2 regions of the Paenibacillus sp. IITD108 genome follow, and region 1 is predicted to be linked to the other one. Evidence: riboswitches for the same ligand, from Rfam matches in the RefSeq annotation. Region 1 holds a riboswitch; the other holds the start of a gene.

The links. A riboswitch is a leader RNA that binds a small molecule or an ion and turns the genes downstream of it on or off. The one in region 1 is predicted to bind ZMP and ZTP.
Region 2: linked by a shared signal. The riboswitch ahead of rpiB (ribose 5-phosphate isomerase B) and the one ahead of V1L65_RS15705 (bifunctional 5,10-methylenetetrahydrofolate dehydrogenase/5,10-methenyltetrahydrofolate cyclohydrolase) in region 1 are both predicted to bind ZMP and ZTP.

The regions. Positions count from the first base shown of each region.
Region 1 is NZ_JAZHCT010000016.1:142,538-153,067, forward strand. Features, by position in the region: gene V1L65_RS15685 (DUF4838 domain-containing protein) at 1-2,834, shown strand, start outside; gene V1L65_RS15690 (class I SAM-dependent methyltransferase) at 3,176-3,943, opposite strand; gene V1L65_RS15695 (alcohol dehydrogenase catalytic domain-containing protein) at 4,369-5,463, shown strand; gene V1L65_RS15700 (cyclodeaminase/cyclohydrolase family protein) at 5,552-6,187, opposite strand; gene V1L65_RS15705 (bifunctional 5,10-methylenetetrahydrofolate dehydrogenase/5,10-methenyltetrahydrofolate cyclohydrolase) at 6,180-7,043, opposite strand; ZMP/ZTP riboswitch at 7,118-7,201, opposite strand; gene V1L65_RS15710 (DeoR/GlpR family DNA-binding transcription regulator) at 7,958-8,719, shown strand; gene V1L65_RS15715 (alcohol dehydrogenase catalytic domain-containing protein) at 8,857-9,951, shown strand; partial or broken gene V1L65_RS15720 (ATP-binding cassette domain-containing protein) at 10,314-10,530, shown strand, end outside.
Region 2 is NZ_JAZHCT010000003.1:227,652-238,181, forward strand. Features, by position in the region: gene V1L65_RS04095 (ABC transporter permease) at 1-378, opposite strand, end outside; gene V1L65_RS04100 (ABC transporter permease) at 381-1,313, opposite strand; gene V1L65_RS04105 (peptide ABC transporter substrate-binding protein) at 1,392-3,065, opposite strand; gene glyA (serine hydroxymethyltransferase) at 3,863-5,110, opposite strand; gene V1L65_RS04115 (TIGR01440 family protein) at 5,177-5,752, opposite strand; gene rpiB (ribose 5-phosphate isomerase B) at 5,809-6,249, opposite strand; ZMP/ZTP riboswitch at 6,376-6,456, opposite strand; gene V1L65_RS04125 (lamin tail domain-containing protein) at 6,522-10,530, opposite strand, start outside.

The DNA of each region.
Region 1 (10,530 bases):
TTGCAGAATACGAGGAGATCCCTGCATTGCGATATCCTGCTACTCCGGTGGGAGAGAGCTGGTCGGGTTGGAATGCATATGAGTTCTGGAACTTGGTGAAATATATTGAGCAATATGAGCCTGAGGGCGGGACGATAACAAATAAGCTGCAATCCTTATTGCAAAGTTATGAAGCGCCTAAACTGAGAGAGTTTTCAAGACTGCTGCTGTCACTTGACTCAGTGACATCGCTGTCGATTAATCCATCGTTTGAATTAGGGGACGACAAGCCTGATTCCTGGAATATTTGGAACCCGCATCAATCTGCACAAATTACGAGGGTGACGGATGAGCAGGGAAATAGCAGTATGCTTTTTGAGAATACGCTGGCCGGCGGCGTGTATCAAACGATTCCGGTCACGCCGGGATTATTGGCGTCTTCGGTTCGTTATTATACTCCTGAGGGGTCGGAGAGCGGCGGAACACTGCAAGTTGTTATTGAGGCCTATAACACTGCCGGAAAAAAGCTTGTCTATAGATCGGATAGAGTTGCTTTTGCAGATACAGCCGGAACATGGGCAACTGTAAATTTCCTGGAAGAATTGCCGGAGCATTTTAATGGCGGCGACCTTACCAGTATTTTGATCAATACACAGATTAGCAGTACGGAAGACGTTCCTGTGTATTTGGATGATGTAGTTGTGTATCAATCCGCATCTTCTGTGGGAGATTTGAGACCGCTCGTTAATCTGTTGGCTGAAGATGAAGAGGTACTTGCATCCGCCCTGCTGCAGCATCTGGATCTGGCGGAAAGGCATTATGATCAAAATGAACCGGCCTCTTATATACAACTATTAGGTCAATTCCTGGCTCTATTGGAACAGCGGATAGAAGAGGGTCAGCCGAGCGAGCTTGTCGATGTCCTCTATAATGATGGCAATAAAATATTGAACCAATCCCTTACCGTGCAATTGGATTCGAATGATATACGTGTGAGTGTCAGGGGAACGCATCCGATTGCGATTACCATGCACAACAAAGAAACGCAGCCGCTTGAGCTCTCATTGGAAGGCATAGTGCCGGAAGGGATGCAGTTGGCTTTTAACAACCCGATTCAGATCCCTGCCGGTGAAAAAATTACCGTTGCAGGCAATCTGACCATTACTCCGGGACTGGAAGAAGATCGGTATGATGCTGCATTAACAGTCAACATAGGCGGTGTGTTGGTAAAAGCTTTTGATTTTCAAGTAGATTATACCAGCAACCTGATTGGAAATCCGGGTTTTGAGAACGGGATGCCCGATAACCCGGCAATTCCGACAGAGTGGAGAATAAGCAGTAATGACGTGGGACGTGTTGATGACAAAGCTCATGACGGAAATTATTCTTTCAAGTTTGTGCCAGGTTCTGCGGTGAAGCAAAGTCGATCCAACGATGTTGCGGTTATTCCGGGCAAGACGTATCTTCTTAGTGGCTGGATCTACAGTCCGTCAGGTGATGTGGATTTTGGACTAAGGGAAACGAACAATGCGGGAGCGACAATAAGCTACAAGTGGGCAAGCGGGATTCAAGGTGCGGCAGATTGGGTTTATTACGAAATGGAGCTGACTCCGCGAAGCCAGACCGAGATTTTACAAGTATATGTGCGCATACCTGCAAACGCAGGCTCACCGATATGGTTTGATGATATCCGACTGGAAATAGTCTCTGAAGAGGAAGAGCCAACACTGCAAAGCATTCAAATCGTCGGCGCTCTTGCTTCGATGGAAGTCAATGAGACGGTGCAACTGCAAGTGACGGCTGCGTACAGCGATGACAGCAGTGAAGAAGTGACAGCTGCTGATGGAGTTGCGTACACAAGCAGCAATCCAGAGGTGGCAGAGGTGAGCGCTAGTGGTGTTGTAACGGCGAAGACGTCAGGTACAACGACGATAACTGCAGCCTATGAGGGAATGACAGCTTCATATGAATTGGTTGTATCGAATACAAATGAAGGACCGCAGTTGCTTCGTCTGGAGTTGAACGGCCTGGATTTGTCCGCATCGGCAGGCGGTTCGGGACAGGTAACGGTTCATGCTGTTTACAGTGACGGCACACATGAAAATGTAAGCACAGAGGTTGTGTATTCAAGTTCAGATAACACAGTTGCTGAAGTGCTGTCTGATGGCATTGTACTGTATAAAACAGCAGGTACAGCAGTCATTGGCGCAGCCTATGGCACGTACGCAGCAGAGGGAGCTTTGGTTGAAATTGTCGGCGCCGCGGCAAGCAATGCTGCTCCGGGCAAGCCGACATTGTCCGATAATAATGGTCATGATACTGGCCTTCGCGATGGCGATTATACCATTACCATGAATATGTGGTGGGGAAACAATGGTTCTGTTTACCGTTTGTATGAGAACGATGTATTAATAGAAACAAAATTACTGAGCGATCAGTCGCCGGGAGCGCAAACGACGGCAACCGCTATTAGCGGACGAGCGAACGGTGTCTATGTGTATCGCGCAGAACTGATCAACGGTTTTGGAGTGACGACCAGTAATACATTGACTGTCACGGTGACTGATGCAGCGCCGGGTGTTCCGGTTCTCTCTGATGACAACTGGGATGGAGACGGCAATTACACGATAACAATGAATATGTGGTGGGGAACAAACGGAAGCATGTATCGTTTGTACGAGAACGGAGTACTGATCAATGAGCAGTCTCTTGTTGCGGCAACGCCAGGCGTACAGACAGCACAGACACAGATCAATGGCAAGCCAGCCGGTACGTATGAGTATCGCGTGGAGCTTATCAATGATGCGGGTGTGACTTCCAGTGCAGTGAGAAGCGTAACAGTGAAGAAGGATTGATAATGCGATGAATAATAGAGTAGATACGTAACGAAAACGCAGAAACATATCAAGAATAAAGAAGGGGCTGCCCAGAAAGTCAGTGTATACTGACTACTGGGCAGCCCCATTTGGTTGCGTATGCGGCGGGAATGGCGGCGGGAGAGCCGTGAAATGGGGAGAGGGCGAGGTTTCAATAAAACTAAAAGCATGAAATTCATTTAGAATCGTTTTTTCGATAAAAAAGGGGAAACTAGATGCACAAAATGCATTTACTTAGCGTTAGTTGTGGCAAGGCATTACGTCGACTGAAGACAAATGAAGAAGAGCAAGGTGCTGGACCGCCTTGCTCTTCCTCGTGATTATGGCTTTACAGCCTCATAAACAAAGCATTCGCTATTCGAATCAGGCGTTTTGCCGTATTCAAAATCGGCGGAAATAACGATATCTTGAAACCCGATATGCTCAAGTAAGAGTTTAAATTCTTCTATACCGTACCAGCGAAGGGCGAAGCGCTGCAGCTCTGTTTGAATAAGCGCGCCTTCGCGCCATTTTTCATACTTCAAGTAAGAGACCTTATATTGGTGGAAGAAGCTTGTCTCCACTAATGTGCTTTCCATCGTAATCATATCGCCGTCCGGCATATGATAGGTCGAGATCGGGCTTGTTTGACCAGCTTCAAATTGATTGTCAGGCAGGAACAAGTCCAGGATGAGCCGTCCTCCGGGCAGAAGGTGATCATATAGCCGCTTAAGGGCTTGAAGTGATTGCTCGCGGTCTTCTATTAGAAGAAAAGAGCCAGCAGGTATAATAATGGCCGCGTATTTATGCGGTAAAGACAGCTTTTGCAAATCGGCTTCATATAGATTAGCATGCAGGCCGCGCTCGGCTAAGCGATTACGGCAAGATGCAAGCATTTGCGAAGAGTAATCGGTTCCTTCAATATTTAGTCCCTTTTCAAGCAGCGGGATAGTGACACGCCCGGAGCCTGCCATAACTTCTAAAATCTTTCCCTCTGTTTGTTCGAGTCTACTATAGTAGTATTCCAAATCGCCATTAATAGACTGGCCGACCTTTTTGGTTAGATCATACACTTCTGTACAAAGCTCACCATAATAGCTGAAAGACATAATATAACCTCCTTGGATGTGTGCGCAAATGCCATTCTAGCGCAACATCGTATTGCTTGTATTCAATAATGAATATAACTATAATCCAGAATTTGGTCAATTGCTGTACCGGTCTAGCCGTAATGAGATAGAGTTATAGTTGAACAAAAATGAGCATGGATTATATTAATTTTATTAACATTTGAGCAGTATATTGGGACGTACGTGAAAAATCAAGGCGAAAACTTTGCCTTAAATATATCTTGACAGAAGCAACCTCTACTTTTATCCTTTATTTAAGCAGTAATTGAACTTTATTGAGCAATAATGAGCACAAAGTGAACAATTATATAATTACCCAGCAATATTTAATCCGGTGAATCTCTCGGATCTTTCTTCGAGATTTCATATAAATAGCTTTGGTACAACTTCAGGAGGTGTCCGGAATGAGTAATGAATCTGATTCAAAAGTTATGTCAAAAGTATTTCGATTAATTAAACCCGGAGAAATTACTGAGGTTTCTATAGAAAGAGAGGTGAAGGACAAACAGGTTGTAATTCAACCGGATGTAACTAGTATATGCCACGCGGATTTGCGTTATTTTACAGGCCAAAGACGGCCGGAGGCGCTCGCCAAAAAGCTTCCGATGGCTCTTCTTCATGAAGGGATCGGCCGAGTAGTTGAGAGTCGTTCTTCAAAGGTGGAGGCTGGCGATCGTGTCGTTATCGTTCCCAACCTGCCGGCCTATGCCAGAGAAGGAATTCCGAAAGAGGAATGCTGCTCTGCTTGCCGCTCTGGATTAAGCGACAATTATTGCTTGAATGGCGGATTTTTGGGCAGTGGAATAGATGGTATGGCTCAAAACAGACTCGTTATGCCAGAACAAAATGTGATTCGCATCCCTTCCAGCATCCCTGACCGTATTGCGGTTTTGGCAGAGCTTTGCAGCGTATCCTATCATGCGCTCGCTATTGTTAAAGAGCAATTGGCTAAGGGCCGTGCTGTAGTATTTGGCGATGGACCGGTTGGTTATATGACTGCAGCAATGGTTCATCACTGCTTCGGCCTTGACCAGAATCGCCTTACTGTATTTGGCGCTATGGAGGAGAAGCTTGCAAACTTTGATTTTGCTAATCGCGAAATGGTGCAAACCTTTGACTTCGAAAACGCTGAAAAGGTTGATGTTGCAATTGAATGCACAGGCGGCAAGTTCAGCGAAAGTGCAATTAATCAAGCGATCGATATGCTGGCGCCGGGCGGACATCTTATATTGCTTGGTGTAACAGAAGACCGTGTGCCAATCAATACAAGAGATATTCTCGAAAAAGGAATTACTGTGCACGGCAGCAGCAGAAGCACCTCATATGATTTTGAACAAGTTATTCAAGCAATGGAATCGCCAGCTTATCAAAAAACGCTGGACAAAATTGTTCCTGAAAACTTTGAATATGTCAGCACTGCAGACCAACTCGCCAAAGTTATGGAAGCTGCAGCAGCACACAGAAGCTGGGAAAAGACGATTATTCATTTTGAATGGTAACAGTCCTAATAATTAACCTTACTAATAGTACAAAGAAGCAGATGGCGATGGCGATATCTGCTTCTTTGCGTTTGGCTCATAGGCTGGATCAGTTTGCTATACGCTGGCGAGCAGCCTGAATAACGTTATGCTTCAAAGCTGAGATTTCTTGCATGAGGGAGGAGGCTTGAAGCGCATACTGATCTTTAAGCGCGTTATCCTTTAAGGCTTGGATATTGATCTCGACGGTCAGAAGTGCGGATTGTGCAGCTGCCTCCAGCAAAATAGCGCCGATTCCCAGATCGGAGATAACGTTTCGGTTAGCCTGCGCAGTGATGCTGCTCGTTAGCTGAAGTCCGTCCTTGCAGGCTTCAATAAGATGGAGAGGGACGAGCAGCGCTTGTATGGTTGCTTCCTGCAAAGCTTGTTTTCTTGCAAGCTTTTCTTCAGCAGAATAGCATTTTAGCTGCAAAATGTTCATGTAGGCGTTAAAACAGGCGATATCCTTTGCCAGCAATTTCTCGCTTTCCTGGATTAAGCTGTACATGCCTTGAATCGCTGCAGTAATTTCGGGCTCATGAGCAGCAAATTTTTCTCCTTGTGACAAATTGCCAACCATAGCTGTCATTGATGCACCAAGAGCCGCGACTAATGCTGCAACGCTCCCGCCGCCTGGAGTCGGCTTTGCGCTGGCGGCGTCGGCAACAAACTGGCGAATGGATTGCTCCCAAATGCGATTACTCATTGGACTCCGCCTCCTGTTGCTGAAGCATAACCGCTTGCATTAAATTATTGAACAATATGGCGGTTGTTAATGTTCCGACACCGCCTGGAACAGGGGACATCGCTTCTACGCAATCCGCCGTTTCTTTAGCAACGTCGCCGGCCATCTTGCCATCGCTGTTTTCATTAATGCCCGCATCGATAATTACAAGCTTAGAATGTACGAGCGCAGGCACAATCATGCGCGCTTTGCCGACTGCGACAAAGGCGATATCAGCCTTTGCTAAGTGTGAAGCGAGATCGGCGGTATGGGAATGACATACTGTAACGGTTGCATTTTCACGCTGCAGCATATGAAATAAGGGCATGCCAACCGTTTGGCCGCGTCCGACCAAGGTGACATTTTTGCCATACAAGGAATATCCATAATGCTTAAGCAGCATAATGCATGCTTGCGGGGTTGCAGGATATAATCCGGGAGCGCCTGTCATTGTCGCAAGTTTATTAGCTGGTGTGACACCGTCAATATCCTTCATGGGAGCGATAGCAGCTTCTACAGCGGCTGTTGAAATTTGCTTTGGAAGCGGCAGCTCGACCATAATGCCATGCACATTTGTATCCATGTTAAGCTCATGAATAAATTGGAGCAATGCTGCCTCGGCGGTATTTGCTGCCAGGGTGTGCAAAATAAACTGTACCCCTAGCTTCGAAGCGAGCTTATGCTTGGCCTGCGCATAGTAAAGGGAGGCGGGATCGCCTTCTACAAGAATAACTGCCATTTGCGGATTTATATTCTCCCTTTGCAATTGCTCAACTTGCGTTTTCATTCGTTCATACATTTGTTCTGCCGCATCTTTTGCCTTCATTAATAACGTCATCAATCTGCCTCCTTCATAATGAAATACAAAAAAAAGCATCATCGAGCACACAGCAAGCGCGTGGCATCGATTGACACTTTTCCCCAGGCGAACGGTATATTTATGCTGCATGCTCCCTTGTGGTCAATTCCACTGCTTCGCCAGTTACATACAGCCTGCTTTAATTCTAATATGCTTATCGTATCAAAATTGCAAGAAAAAGCAAATAAGAATGAGTTATGAATATAGTGCTTCTTTACAAAAAATATAAAATGGAGCGGCTTAATAAGCATAATGAGCAAAAAAAAGCGTATATAAAATTAAATAATGTACTAATAAAACGAGTGGATGTATTGTCAAAATAACGACAAACATCAAAAAACAATAAAAATATTGGATTGGATATTAAAAGAGACCATGTTTCCATTAAACTGTTCCACTTCTATTTCATTACACTGAGTGTAATTGATATAGGTTAATGGATTGAATTCGTCAAACAGGAATTGCAGCAACGTGCACTAGCATTCATTTTAATAGTCGAAAGCAAAGGATTATGGAATGAAGTGGAAATAGAGTGGAGAAAAGTATCCCTATGAATTCTGCGAATTTAGTTTTGTTAAGCAATTGTTAATGCAAATGTTTTATTTTTTGATGTTTGATATTGATTTTTGTTATTTAATGATGTTTAATTATCATAACGAGTGTAAGTTGCGAATATTAAACAATGTAACCCTTTACAATTTATTAATAATTCTTATATTCAACAATTGGCGAAAACAAACGATAGAGGCATTGGTTGTAATTAACAATCAAAAAAGTTTGTAGAATGTTCTTGACAGATCTATTGCGTGAATTTATTCTTTAATTAAGCAAAAGAAAGCTTAAATGAACATTTATGAACATTTTGTAAATCCGTTTGTAAAGGAGGGGTATTGGTGTTAGCAGTTGAAAGAAAAGCGCGAATCGTAGAATATGTGCGGAAAAACAGAGTCGCTACGATATCTGAACTGGCTAATGAATTTTCTGTTCATGACGCAACGATACGCAGAGATCTGTCGGAGATCGAACAAGAAGGTCTGCTTAAACGAACGCACGGAGGTGTGACGATCGATGAGTGGGCTAACGTCGAGGCTTCCTTCAACGATCGCTTCAACGATCAGCTTGATCAGAAGATGCGCATCGGCAAGCGTGCAGCAGAGCTTGTTAAAGACGGCGAGCATATCATTATTGATTCGGGGACTACGACGCTTCATATCGCCAAAAATTTAGTTCACCGCACGAATCTTACTGTTGTAACTAACGATATGAACGTTGCTGCTGAACTGCGAGATTCGCCGGGCATTAAAGTAATTCTAACAGGCGGCGATCTATATCCCTCAAGTTATATGCTTAACGGCATGTTTACAGATCGAGTGCTGGAATCGCTTCACGTACACAAGGCATTTATCGGGATTCCGGTCCTTCATTCCAAATTGGGCTTAATGCATCCGGAGGCTCAGCTAGTCCCAACCAAAATTGGCATGATTAAAGCGGCTCAACAAACAATTGTTGTAGCGGATTCAAGCAAAATTGGGAAGGTGTCGCTGCATTCGGTAGCGCCTAATAGCGCTATCCATACTTTGATTACCGGGAATGAAGCTTCAGAGTTCGATATAAAACAATTTAACGAGCATGGCGTAGATGTTATTACGGTTTAATGCTTGCTTGCGGTGGTTCTAAAATTGGTGAGTCTCTTGGTTAAGATTGCTTTAGGCATGAACTGCGATTACAATCTGATGCAGTCTTTCCGAGGTTTCATATACATCTTGCAGGTCACATAAGGGAGGTGCATCAGGTGAGCAGTTCGATAGGAGTGAACGTTACATCTAAGGTGTTTCGTTTGAATCAACCAGGTGAAATCTCAGAAATCACAATCGAAAGAGAGGTGAGCGAAGGGGAGGTTGTAGTAGAGCCGGAGATAACAAGTATCTGCCATGCGGATTTGCGTTATTTCACCGGGCAAAGACGACCAGAAGCATTAGCAAAAAAATTGCCCATGGCACTATTGCATGAAGGGATTGGCCGGGTTATTGAAAGTCGAGCTGATCATTTACAGGTTGGGCAAAGAGTGGTTATCGTGCCTAATCTTCCAGGTTTTGTAACTCGAAGAATTACGAAAGAGGAATGCTGCTCGGTATGTCGAGCGGGGGTCGGCGAGAATTATTGCTTGAACGGCGGATTTCTAGCCAGCGGCATTGACGGAATGGCGCAAAGCAGGCTAGTAGTGCCGCATGAGAATGTCATCCCTATACCGGACAATATTCCTGATGAGATCGCAGTACTTGCTGAGCTATGCTCCGTATCGCATCAAGCACTTGAAATGGTGAGTGGAAAGCTTGCAGCCGGAAGCGCAGTCGTGTTCGGCGATGGACCCGTTGGCTATTTGACAGCAGCAATGGTACATCATTGCTTTGGTCTCGGCAAGGATCGGCTTACTGTATTCGGAGCAATAGAAGATAAGCTTTCGAACTTCGATTTTGCAAACCGTGAAATGGTACAGACTTTCAATTTTGAACAGGCTGAAAAGGTCGATATTGCGATTGAATGTACTGGGGGTAAATTTAGCGAAAGTGCAATTAATCAAGCAATCGATATGCTTGCTCCAGGCGGACATCTCATCTTAATGGGGGTTACGGAGGAGCTCGTTCCAATCAACACACGCGATATTCTTGAAAAAGGAATTACCGTGCATGGAAGCAGCAGAAGCACATCACATGATTTCCGGCAGGTTATTCGTGCAATGGAGTCTCCTGACTATCAAAATACGTTGCGCAAAATTGTTCCAAAAAGCTATGAGAAAGTGAGTACAGCAGACCAACTCGCCAAAGTTATGGAATCTGCTGCAGCTCACAGAAGCTGGGAAAAAACGATTATTGAATTCCAATGGTAATTGAAATAATCTAATCGCAATTCCTCATTTACATCATACACGAAAAAAATAAACATTGGAATGCAAGTATTTGTCAATGTTATGCAGGAGAGCTGTGGCGCGCACAACACAAAACAAAATGAGCAATGAATAGAGCGCGTCATTAGCAGGAGGAACAAACGATGGCGAAGAGATATCCTTTGAATCGAAGTCATCAACGTTATCAATATAAAGAAATTGTAAACGTTTTAGAATTTGTTTAAGCTAAGGCACATCATCAATTACTAACATCAATAAGAACCTAGGCACAGCTCGTACTGGAATTATCATTGAACTTAAGTAAGATATATAAGCGCGGCTGGATAGCTAAGGAGGCTGAAATAATGGCATCAATTGAACTGAAAAATGTAACAAAAACGTTTGATAAGCACAATGTCATCGAAAATCTCAATCTGACGATTGAGGACGGTAAGTTTACCGTTTTGGTTGGCCCTTCCGGATGCGGCAAAACAACGCTGCTGCGCATGATTGCAGGCCTTGATCCGCAAACCTCCGGTTCTGTGCTGATTGACGGCAAAGATGTTTCGCAAACGGCGCCCG
Region 2 (10,530 bases), on a different contig from region 1:
GATAATGACGCCAACAACGAGATCAATCAGCGCTGCATAAAGGCCGACCTGCAAGGAAATGCCCGCTCCCATCCATGTTCGCGCAAACATATCTCTGCCAAGTGAATCTGTACCGAACCAGTACTCCGAGGAGGGCGGCTGATTGGTCATGCTTAGATTATTGGTCTGATAATCATGCGGAGTCATCATTTGGCCAAATATCGCAAATAAGCTAATAATGATAAGAATAGCCAAGCTGATCATCGACAGCTTGCTGGAGGAAAGGCGCAGCCAAGCATCCTTCCAGGCGGATACGCTTTCGCGAACGACAATCTCTGATTTTTTTTCGCTTGATTCAAGCTTAATAAAATCGTCCGGTGTTAATTGCTTGTCAGCCATCGTCAGCCTCCCCCCTTATTCATCAGCTTCATGCGAGGATCAACAAAGCCATACGCTATATCTGTCGCCAAACGTGCAACCATCAATATAACCGCATAAAACAAGGTTAATCCCATAATCAAGGTATAGTCCCGATTCGTTATACTGTTTACAAAATCTTTGCCCAAACCGCCGATACCAAATATTTGCTCGATAATAACGGAGCCCGTAATGATATTGGCTGTCATTGGCCCTACATAAGTTACAACCGGTAAAATCGCATTGCGCAAGGCGTGGCGCGTCAGTATAACCCGCCCTTTGATCCCTTTCGCTTTAGCCGTCTTAATATAGTCGGCAGACAGCACCTCCAGCATGCTTGAGCGCGTCAAGCGCGCAATGAATGCTGCCGGCAGGAAAGAAAGGGCCAATACCGGCAACACGAAATCCATCGGCTCATTTAGTCCAGTTACATTGAATAGACGCCACTTTACGCCAAATAAATATTGCAGCCCGGTAGCTACAACAAAGTTGGGAATAGAAACGCCTAGCACAGCAACAAATATGGTAAAGCCATCAAGAAACTTGCGATGATTCAGCGCTGAAATAAATCCCAGCAGCAAGCCTGCTGCAACAGCTAAAATAATTGCAAAAACGCCAAGCTGCATCGAGTAAAAGAAACCGTTTTTGATTACGCTTGCTACAGTTGTATACTGCTGCTTCATAGACATGCCAAAATCAAGATGAGCCAAATTATTCATATAATTCAAATATTGCTTCCACAGAGGCAAATCAAAGCCATATTTTGCATTCAATTGCTCTTGAATCGCCTTTGGAATGTTTTTCTCTGACTGAAAAGGATTGCCGGGAATGGCTTTCATCAGAAAAAAAGTCGCTGTAGACAAACAGAACAGCGAAACGAGCATATAAACCACTTTTTTTGTTAAATAACGAGCCATGCACAGCGCTCCTTTCTTATGAGCTGATTCAAGAGAAGAACGGGATATAAGCAGCTTATATCCCGTTCTATAACCTTATTACGGTGCTTGATAGGAGCCGCGTACGTAATTGATATCGCCTTTGAAATCAATGAAAATATCCTTGAAGCCTGGCTTCATCATATATACCGTACTGTAGTAATACAAAGGAATAATCGGTCTGTCATCCATTAGCATTTTTTCAGCATCGGCCATTGCCTTCATACGAATCGCCTGATCATCAGTGCCATAAGCTTGGTCGACTAAAGCGTCGTACTCTTTCTTGGCGTAGCCTGTATTGTTATTGCCGCTTTGTGTTGTAAACAAGTCGATAAACGAGATAGGGTCATTATAATCTGCTCCCCAGCCGCCGCGGGCTACTTCGTAATTAAGCGCGTTGCGGTTTTTAAGGAAAACGCCCCATTCCTGATTGCCGATATTAGCCTTGATGCCAAGATTTACACGCCACATCTCAGCGATGGCTTCTGCAACCTTCTGATGCAAATCATTCGTGTTGTAGATAATGCTGAATTCAGGCATCTCTGTCATATTCGATTCAGCCAAGCCCTCAGCAAGCAGCTTTTTCGCCTCTTCGTAATCTTCTTTAAAATAATCGTCAGAAACTTCGCTTCTGAATTCTTCCTTCTGACCCAAAATACCTGGAGGAACTAATCCAAAGGCAGGCAACTGTCCGCCTTGTGTTACTTTTTCAGTTATATCCTTACGTGAAATCGCCATGGAAAGCGCTTTGCGGACTTTCACATTATCAAACGGCTTCTCAGTAGTATTCAACAGGAAATAGTACAAGCTTGCTGTACCTTTTATATTGAATTCATTAGGATTGCTTTCTTTTAAAGTACTTAGCTGATCAAGCGGCAGCAAGCCAGTCGGCATGCCTGCATAATCAAGCTTGTCTGTCTGATACATGCTCAGCTCAGAGCCTGAATCGTTAACCATTGTGAAGTATACCTTGCTTAGCTTGATTTGATCCTTCTCGTAGTAGTTCTCATTCGGGATCAATGTCATTGACGTATTCTTCTTCCATTCCGAAAGCTTGAATGGACCGTTTGTAATCATCGTTGAAGCTTCAGCAGCAAATGCCGGGTTGTCCTTCACCGATTGATGGACAGGAAAATAAGTTTGGAAAGCCATAATACTAGCAAAGTAAGGTGTAGGCGCATTAATCTTAACTTCCAGCGTATGCTCATCCAGTGCTTTAACCGCTACATCGTCTGCGCTTCCCTTGCCTGTGTTATAGGCTTCAGCGCCTTGAATATAGTACAGCAAGTATGCATAAGCAGAAGGCTCGGGCTTCAGATCAGGATCGAGCACACGTTTCCAAGAATATTCAAAATCCTGTGCTGTTACCGCATCCCCATTGCTCCATTTTGCATCATCACGAATCGTAAAAGTATAGGTTTTGCCGTCTTCCGACATCTTCCATTCCTTGGCGACAGCAGGAAGCACTTCGCCCTTCTCATTTATACGAGTAAGACCTTCATATACGCCATTAATAACTGTTGCGGATACTTGGTCCTGCGCTTGTGCCGGATCCATCGTCGGCGGCTCAGTCGATAGATTCATACGAAACTCATTTTTTGAGGCACCGTTCGAGCCTGTAGGCGCTTCTCCTTCATTACCCCCATTCGTACCAGGCTTGGATACGCATCCACTGGCAAGCAAAGCAATGACCAGCAGCATTGAAATTGCTGTAGTGAGTGACTTTCTTTTCACTTCAATACCCCCATTTTTCCCTTTATTGTTTATTTATGGCATACGATGCCGCAAGAAAAAACAAAATAAAAATCATACTCCTCATTTTTTTATGTATTCTGCTGAGATCAGTATGAAGTTTACCTTGAACTTTGCTCCATTTTCCAAATAAAGCGCATGTGGTTGAACGCCGATCTGCAACACCTTACCGTACGCTGGGAAATGGATACAGTTGTTAGTATTTCGACAAAACTCTACAATATGCAACATTTTCTTTAATTACGAAGAACACTATACCCCTCTATTAATTGGGGCGTCAATGATCCAAATATATACAACCGTTTAAAATATACAATTGGTGGAAAACAGACAGCCGTACAAGCAGGGATATACGTACAAAAGGTTCCAAGACTTGCCGTTGCCGCGAAAGTAGCGTACATGGATCTTGAGGGCTAAAATGATCCATCTATTTAGCCGCCTATCTTCTATTTGCGGTGCGGTCATTAATGACCGTTAGAACCAAAAAGCAGTCTTTTTGTTGTGGTATGCGGACACTTATGACCATTAGAAGAACATTTCGTCGAATTCTCTAGCTTTTTTCCCGCTAACGGACATTTCTGTCCGCTAGAAAGTGGAAGTTGGCGAAAAATGAGCGCTAACGGCCATCAGTGTCCGCATCATTAGGATCAATTCGAGCTCGGCATACTTATTTACAATTTTAACTGATGCATAATTTCCTAAATAGCAAAAAAGCCTTCGAGTCTTACTGCCACAGCGATTGCTGCGGCGATAAGTCTCGAAGGCTTTAATAAATAGGATTAGTATGTCAATTCTGGATAGATCGGATATTGCTCTGTCAAGCCGCGCACCATGCCGCGAGCTTTTTCAAGCACAGCCTCATCCTTAGGATTGTTCAGCACTAGAACGACAATTTCTGCGATAACCTTCATTGCATCTTCCTTCATGCCGCGCGCAGTAGCAGCAGGAGTACCTAGACGGATACCGCTAGTTACAAACGGGCTAGTCGGGTCAAAAGGAATTGCATTTTTGTTGACAGTAATACCAACCTCATCAAGAATATGCTCCGCTTCTCTACCAGTAATGTTCAAGCTTCTAGTATCGATTAGCATAAGATGGTTATCTGTTCCGCCGGAAACGATATTAATGCCTTGTTTAATCAGCTCTTCAGATAAAACCTTAGCATTTGTAACGACTTGTTGTGCATACTCCTTGAAGGATGGCTGCAGCGCTTCACCTAGTGCAACTGCTTTTGCAGCAATAACATGCATCAAAGGACCGCCTTGTGAGCCTGGGAATACGGCTTTGTCAATTGCCGCTGCCCATGCTTTACGGCACAGAATCATACCGCCGCGAGGACCGCGAAGCGTTTTGTGAGTCGTTGTTGTAACAAAATGAGCATGCGGTACTGGGTTCGGGTGCAGACCAGCTGCTACCAAACCAGCAATATGTGCCATATCTACCATAAACAATGCGCCAACTTCGTTAGCGATTTGTCCCAATTTCTCAAAATCAATTGTGCGCGGATAAGCACTTGCGCCAGCCACGATCAAACGCGGGCGATGCTTGAATGCCAATTTGCGGACTTCTTCGTAATCAATGGTAGAAGTATCCTCTTGCACGCCGTAAGCAACGAAGTTGTAAAGCAGGCCGGAAGCATTAACCGGACTGCCGTGAGTCAAGTGACCGCCATGTGCCAGGTTCATGCCTAGAACCGTGTCGCCAGGCTGCAATGCTGCCAAATACACAGCCATATTAGCTTGAGCTCCAGAGTGAGGCTGAACGTTAGCATGCTCAGCGCCAAATAGTTCTTTAGCACGATCTCTAGCCAAATCCTCAACGATGTCTACATGCTCACAACCGCCGTAGAAACGCTTGCCCGGATAGCCTTCCGCATATTTATTTGTAAGCACTGAACCTAACGCTTCTACTACCGCTTCACTTACAATGTTCTCCGAAGCAATCAACTCGATGTTATCACGTTGACGCTTAAGCTCAAGTCCCATTGCTTTTAAAACCTCTGGATCCTGTTTACGCAAATTTTCCATTTGAATATCCTCCTCATAATTGCAGCTTTTTAAAATCGCTTATATTTTTTTGCTATTACACTTCTCCTAGCATTCGCTTGGCAATGCATATACTGCCCTAGCACCGCCGATTAGCTTAGGTCTCGCGTAAGCAGCAGTTACTCTTGCTTCCCCTATATATTTGATCGATGGACGGAAAGGAACAGCTACCCGTTTCACGTGCATACCAATAAGAGTGTCGCCAATATCGATTGCCGCCTGTGCCCGCACTTCCTCCACCAAACACGCATCGTCCAGCTGACGGTAAGCATATGATGCCATCGAGCCGCCTGCTGTTGGTATTGGAACTGCATGTACCTGCTCGAGACCATATCGTATGGCCGCTGCTTTATTCAGCACCAGCGCGCGGTTCAAATGCTCGCAGCATTGAAATACAGGGTAAAAGCCAATTGCCGAACGCGCCGCTTCCACACCAGCATATATTTGCTCTGCTGCTTCCAGAGTCCCGCTAGTTCCGATATGCTTGCCTATTACTTCACTGGTACTTACTCCTATGACAAGCAATTGATCTGCGGACAAACTGCCAGCTGCGGCCAGCTCCAATATAATGCTTTCAACCTGCTTAGCCATCTCGCTATGTTCAAAAACCTGATTCCTGCTCATCCTGTCAGCTCCTTTGCTAATCAAAGATAGAAAAGTTGCTTATTCCTAATGAGCTTCTATTGCTCGATGCTCATTACTTTATTGATTCGTCCTACGTGGCGTTCGCCTTCGGAGAATGGTGTTTCCAGCCATACCCGAACAATTTCCTGTGCGAGTCCAGGCCCGATAACACGCTCGCCCATAGCAAGCACATTCGTATTATTATGATCTCGAGTCGCTTTAGCTGAAAATAAATCATGCACAAGCGCGCAGCGGATGCCTTTTACCTTATTAGCAGCTATCGACATGCCGATGCCAGTGCCGCATACTAGAATGCCGCGGTCTGCTTTCCCTTCTGCAACTGCTGTGCATACCGGAAGTGCGTAATCAGGATAGTCAACCGATTGATCGCAGTTGCTGCCAACATCCTCTACAGTGTGACCCAGCGATTCGATAAAAGAAATCAATTCATTTTTCAAACGGTAGCCGCCATGATCGGCTCCAATCATAATTTTCATCATAAGCACCTTCCTTGTATTCATTTGATGTAATAGTTGCATGAAACTTGGTTGTCCTGATGATGCTAGTATACCTTTTTTTCGACAGAAAAACGAAAAAAGAGCAAAACATGCTAAAGCATGCTTGCTCTTTGCCCAGGCGACCGGCCGTATACCCCAATGCTCCACCGTGGTTACCCACTTCCGTCGCCAGTTACATCGGGGTCTTAATTTGATTTCATCATAGCTGATATTTTGACAAAAATCAATCCTTTAAAAGGCTATTCTGCAGATTAGGCAATCGGACTGGTCTCTTCTCCCATCTGCCCTGCATCTTCGCCGTTCTTCCCGGCATCCTGATCAGGTACTTCCTCTTCCACTGGCGCTTGATCGTCGCCCTCACCGTCCGGCGCTTGCCCTTCTGCATTGTCATCAATCGTTTGTTCTTGTTCTCCTAACAGCGCTGCCCCAGCTCCTGTTTGGAATTTCCAAAGCGAGGATGCGGTGCGGCCTCCAAATAAATCTTCTGCAACTGCATACCAATAATAGGTCGCATTGGCCGCAAGTCCATTCCAAGCTGCTTGAGCTGTCGCGCCGCTTGCCGCTTGCACAGTGCTGCCAATTTGCTCATCGGTCAATACGCGCACCTCGAATTTGTCTGTAGCTACCCGCTTTACAAGCGGTGCCAAGTTCATAGTCAGCGTCCACTCATCCTTCGCAGGCTCGTAGTAGTTATAATCATTAAGCACGGGAGAATAGGTGTTCACATATACCCGATTCGTTTGCGTATCGAAATGGAGAAGCTTCAAATAACCCGAGCCTCCTTCACCGACACCTTGGTAATCTGCAAGCATTTGATGCACGGTACGATCTGCAATGCCATCCTTATTGTCATCGATTGCATCGCTACGGACTGCACTGCCAGTAAAATGTCCGCTAATAACCAGCTCGACATTGGAGTTCGGCACGACTACCTCATTATACAGCTTGTTTCCTGTGGCTGAGCGCGCTGCTTGCGCATTCAAGTATTCATGCGTAACGATGACGCCTTTGCGTTCAGGATATTGCTGAAGCACCTCATTGGTCCAGTCGATTGTGCCTTGATCAAGTCCCCAGCCTACATAAACAAAAATATAATCGTTGCCGCTTGCGGAAATCAGATCATAATGACCCCGGTTATCCAAATAAGATCCGCCGTAATATGGCTTGTCCTTAAAGCGATTTTCGCCAAAGAACTGATTGAACAGCGTATAGTCAGGCGGCTCGCCTGTTACGCCGCCATCATGAACATCATGATTGCCCGCCGCAACGCCGTATGGAATATTCGCATCCTCCAGCACCTGCATATATTGGTCAGCTCTGTTCCATTGATCCAAATTCGGTGTTGTGTTAACGATGTCCCCAACATGCGCGACATATTGAATGTTCATGGCCGTCTTATTATCACGAATCCATTCGACCTGGTCCTGGAAATGAGACGGATATATTTCTGTATAAAGCTGCGTGTCCGGCATAACGACAAAAGTATAATCATACTGGCTGCGCGCAGGGATTAAATCCTGCACCATGACTTGAATTTTTCCGCTATTGACATAGTTGCCCGCATCTATCGAAGCAGCCAGCGCAAAATCACTCGTATTTTGAGCGATATGCGAAGTTAATGCTTCCCACTTATTAGCTGTATTACTCCAGGCATACATCGTTACCTTGCGGCCAGCCAGCGAATGGCCTTCCCAATTCAGCTCAATGGTATCACCGGTGCCAATCTGGCTGCCGACTTCCACCTCAAAGCGATGATAAGGGAACGCTGTCGTTGAATCTGTTGTCATATAAGTATTATCCGATGCTGACATTTTGAACTTATCTGCTGTCCCAAGCTGGGTTTCCCCTGGAGCTGCAATCGTAAGCGGCGGCTCGCGATCTGCTGAATTTGTGTAAATCGTCATAGCGTCACTGCTCGCATCAATGAGCTGTCCGCGATAGAATTTCACTTCCATCGCATCACCCGACGGATCCGTTACCTTCACCTGCAAGTTAGCGTTCGTGCTTACATCGGTCGAGCCATCCAGTGGAGCTATAAGCTCCGGCTGATGCGGATTCTCAACCGGGGTTGTGAATGAGACGTTTTTTGTTGCCGTAAGACCCAGCTTGTCCTTTGCAACAATGTTCAGCACATGCGCTCCAGGGGTTAATAGGCCTGAGGATGTCGTATATGGAACTGTAATTGCTGCCCCGTCAAGTGTTACCTCCATAGACGCTACCTGGGAAACGTCGCTGGCCTCGGCTTGAATCGTAAACAAACCTTTGAAATTTTGGTTATTTCCTATATTGGTTGAAATAACCGGTCCGCTGTTATCCGTTGTTACATTAGCTGTAAACTGGGACGTTCCTTTCATTACTTTGACTTGATGAGGGCCGTCAGTCACTCCGGCCGTATTCCACCGGTAGGAAATCGCATTCCATTTTGCCTCAGGTATTGGAAAGTTAAAATATACAATCGGCAAGAAACGGCCGTTGTCACCCATATCAAGAACTACAGTCGGGCTAGCATACAGCGGATCTCTAATTACTGTGCCGTCAGAAAGAATAAGACGTACATTACGAATATCATAATCATCGACTGCTTCGGCAGGATCATGCTCAAAATAGGTTTTCGTTCCCGAGCCTGCCCGAATAGCAATAGGTATTTTTTCGCCATATTGTAAATACTCAGGGCTTATAGGTACTACTATCGTTGAAAATCCAGATGTATTCCACGGAATCATCTTTATTTTTTCCTCGCCAATCGTTACAAAGGTCTGCCCTTTATCAATGCCATTTGCTTCAAATACAAAATAAGCAGGCTTGCTAATCGCTTTTTTAACAGGGCGCTTTTCCCACTTGCTCTCTGGAATAGAGAAATTGAAATAAACGACAGGCAGGAAACGCCCATCATCGCCCATATCAAAATTCAATGTCGGATTCGCATACTGCGGATCTCTGACTACCGTGCCATCAGAAAATTCCAAACGTACATTGCGAATATCGAAGTCATCAAGTCCGCCCTCTGGCGTATTCTCAAAATAAGGACGGTTCACAGAGCCAGCCCGGAAAGCGATAGGGTTAGCTTGACCGTATTTAAAAAATCTTGGGCTCATCGGAACGGTTACAGTAGCATACGAGGTTGTGCCTTTCGGTATAAGCTGCACGACTTCATTGCCTACTGCTATCACATTTTGGCCGGCATCAATGCTTTTGGCCTCGAAAACGAGCTTCGGCATTTCTGTAAGCGTTTTCTCAATTGGCAGATCCTGTACCCATTGATTGCTCGGAATCGTAAAGTTTAAGTAAATAACGGGAAGAAACTCACCATCATCACCCATATTCCAAACTGTAGTCGTGTTCGTATAGCCAGCAGCTCGCAGTTCCAGCCCATTTGCCAAAACGAGGCGGATGTTGCGTACGCTGAAATCATCCAGACCGGTTTCAGGATTATCTTCAAAATAAGGCCTATTCACGGAGCCTGCCCGGATCGCTATCGTATTTGCGCTTCCCAAAACAAACTCATCGGCATTCATCGCAACGGAAACCGTCTCATAGTTTGTTTTATGCTTAAAGGTGCCTAACGTCTTACTTCCCATCGTAACAACGTTTTGACCAGCATCGACGCCTTGAACATCAAACTTCAAGGTTGCTTTTCCCGTCAGTGCCTTGTTGCCGCCTGTGCCATCAATGGTTAGCGTTAAATTATCCGGCGAACCGCCATCTGCAAAAATAACCTTGCTTCCTGACAGCGTATCGTAATTTTTAACATTTAAATTCAAGGCCGCTGCGCTTCCTGTTAAAGAGATCGTTTTCACGCTTGTTGTTACCGTATTCGTGCCGTCCGACACTTCGAAATAATAGGTAAGCGTCGGACTGCCGTACCACTCCTCATAGCTGAGCGCGTGCTTATATACATCATCGCTGCCTTTGATCATATAAGCGGTTTTGTATGCTGTGTCTGAAGCTGCCTTATATTTAAGTGCTGCAGTTGCCACCATCTTGTCATCGGTAGCCTGCAAGGTCAGTTCTATCGGCTTCATTAGGTCTGGAACAGAGGCCGGAGTTAAATCCACCGCCACTGGAGCTATACTGTCCGCGGCAACCGTATTAGGCTGGGCAGGCACCTGATTGGCGCTCACCACTCCCGGAGTTGCTGTAACAGCTTGTGGAGTAAGCAGCTTCATCGCTTTGCTTCCCGGATCTGGCGTTCCATACTGCAAACCTTTATTCGGGCTTGTTACAATAGCTCCCTGGTTATAGCGCGCAGTCGCAATTTCC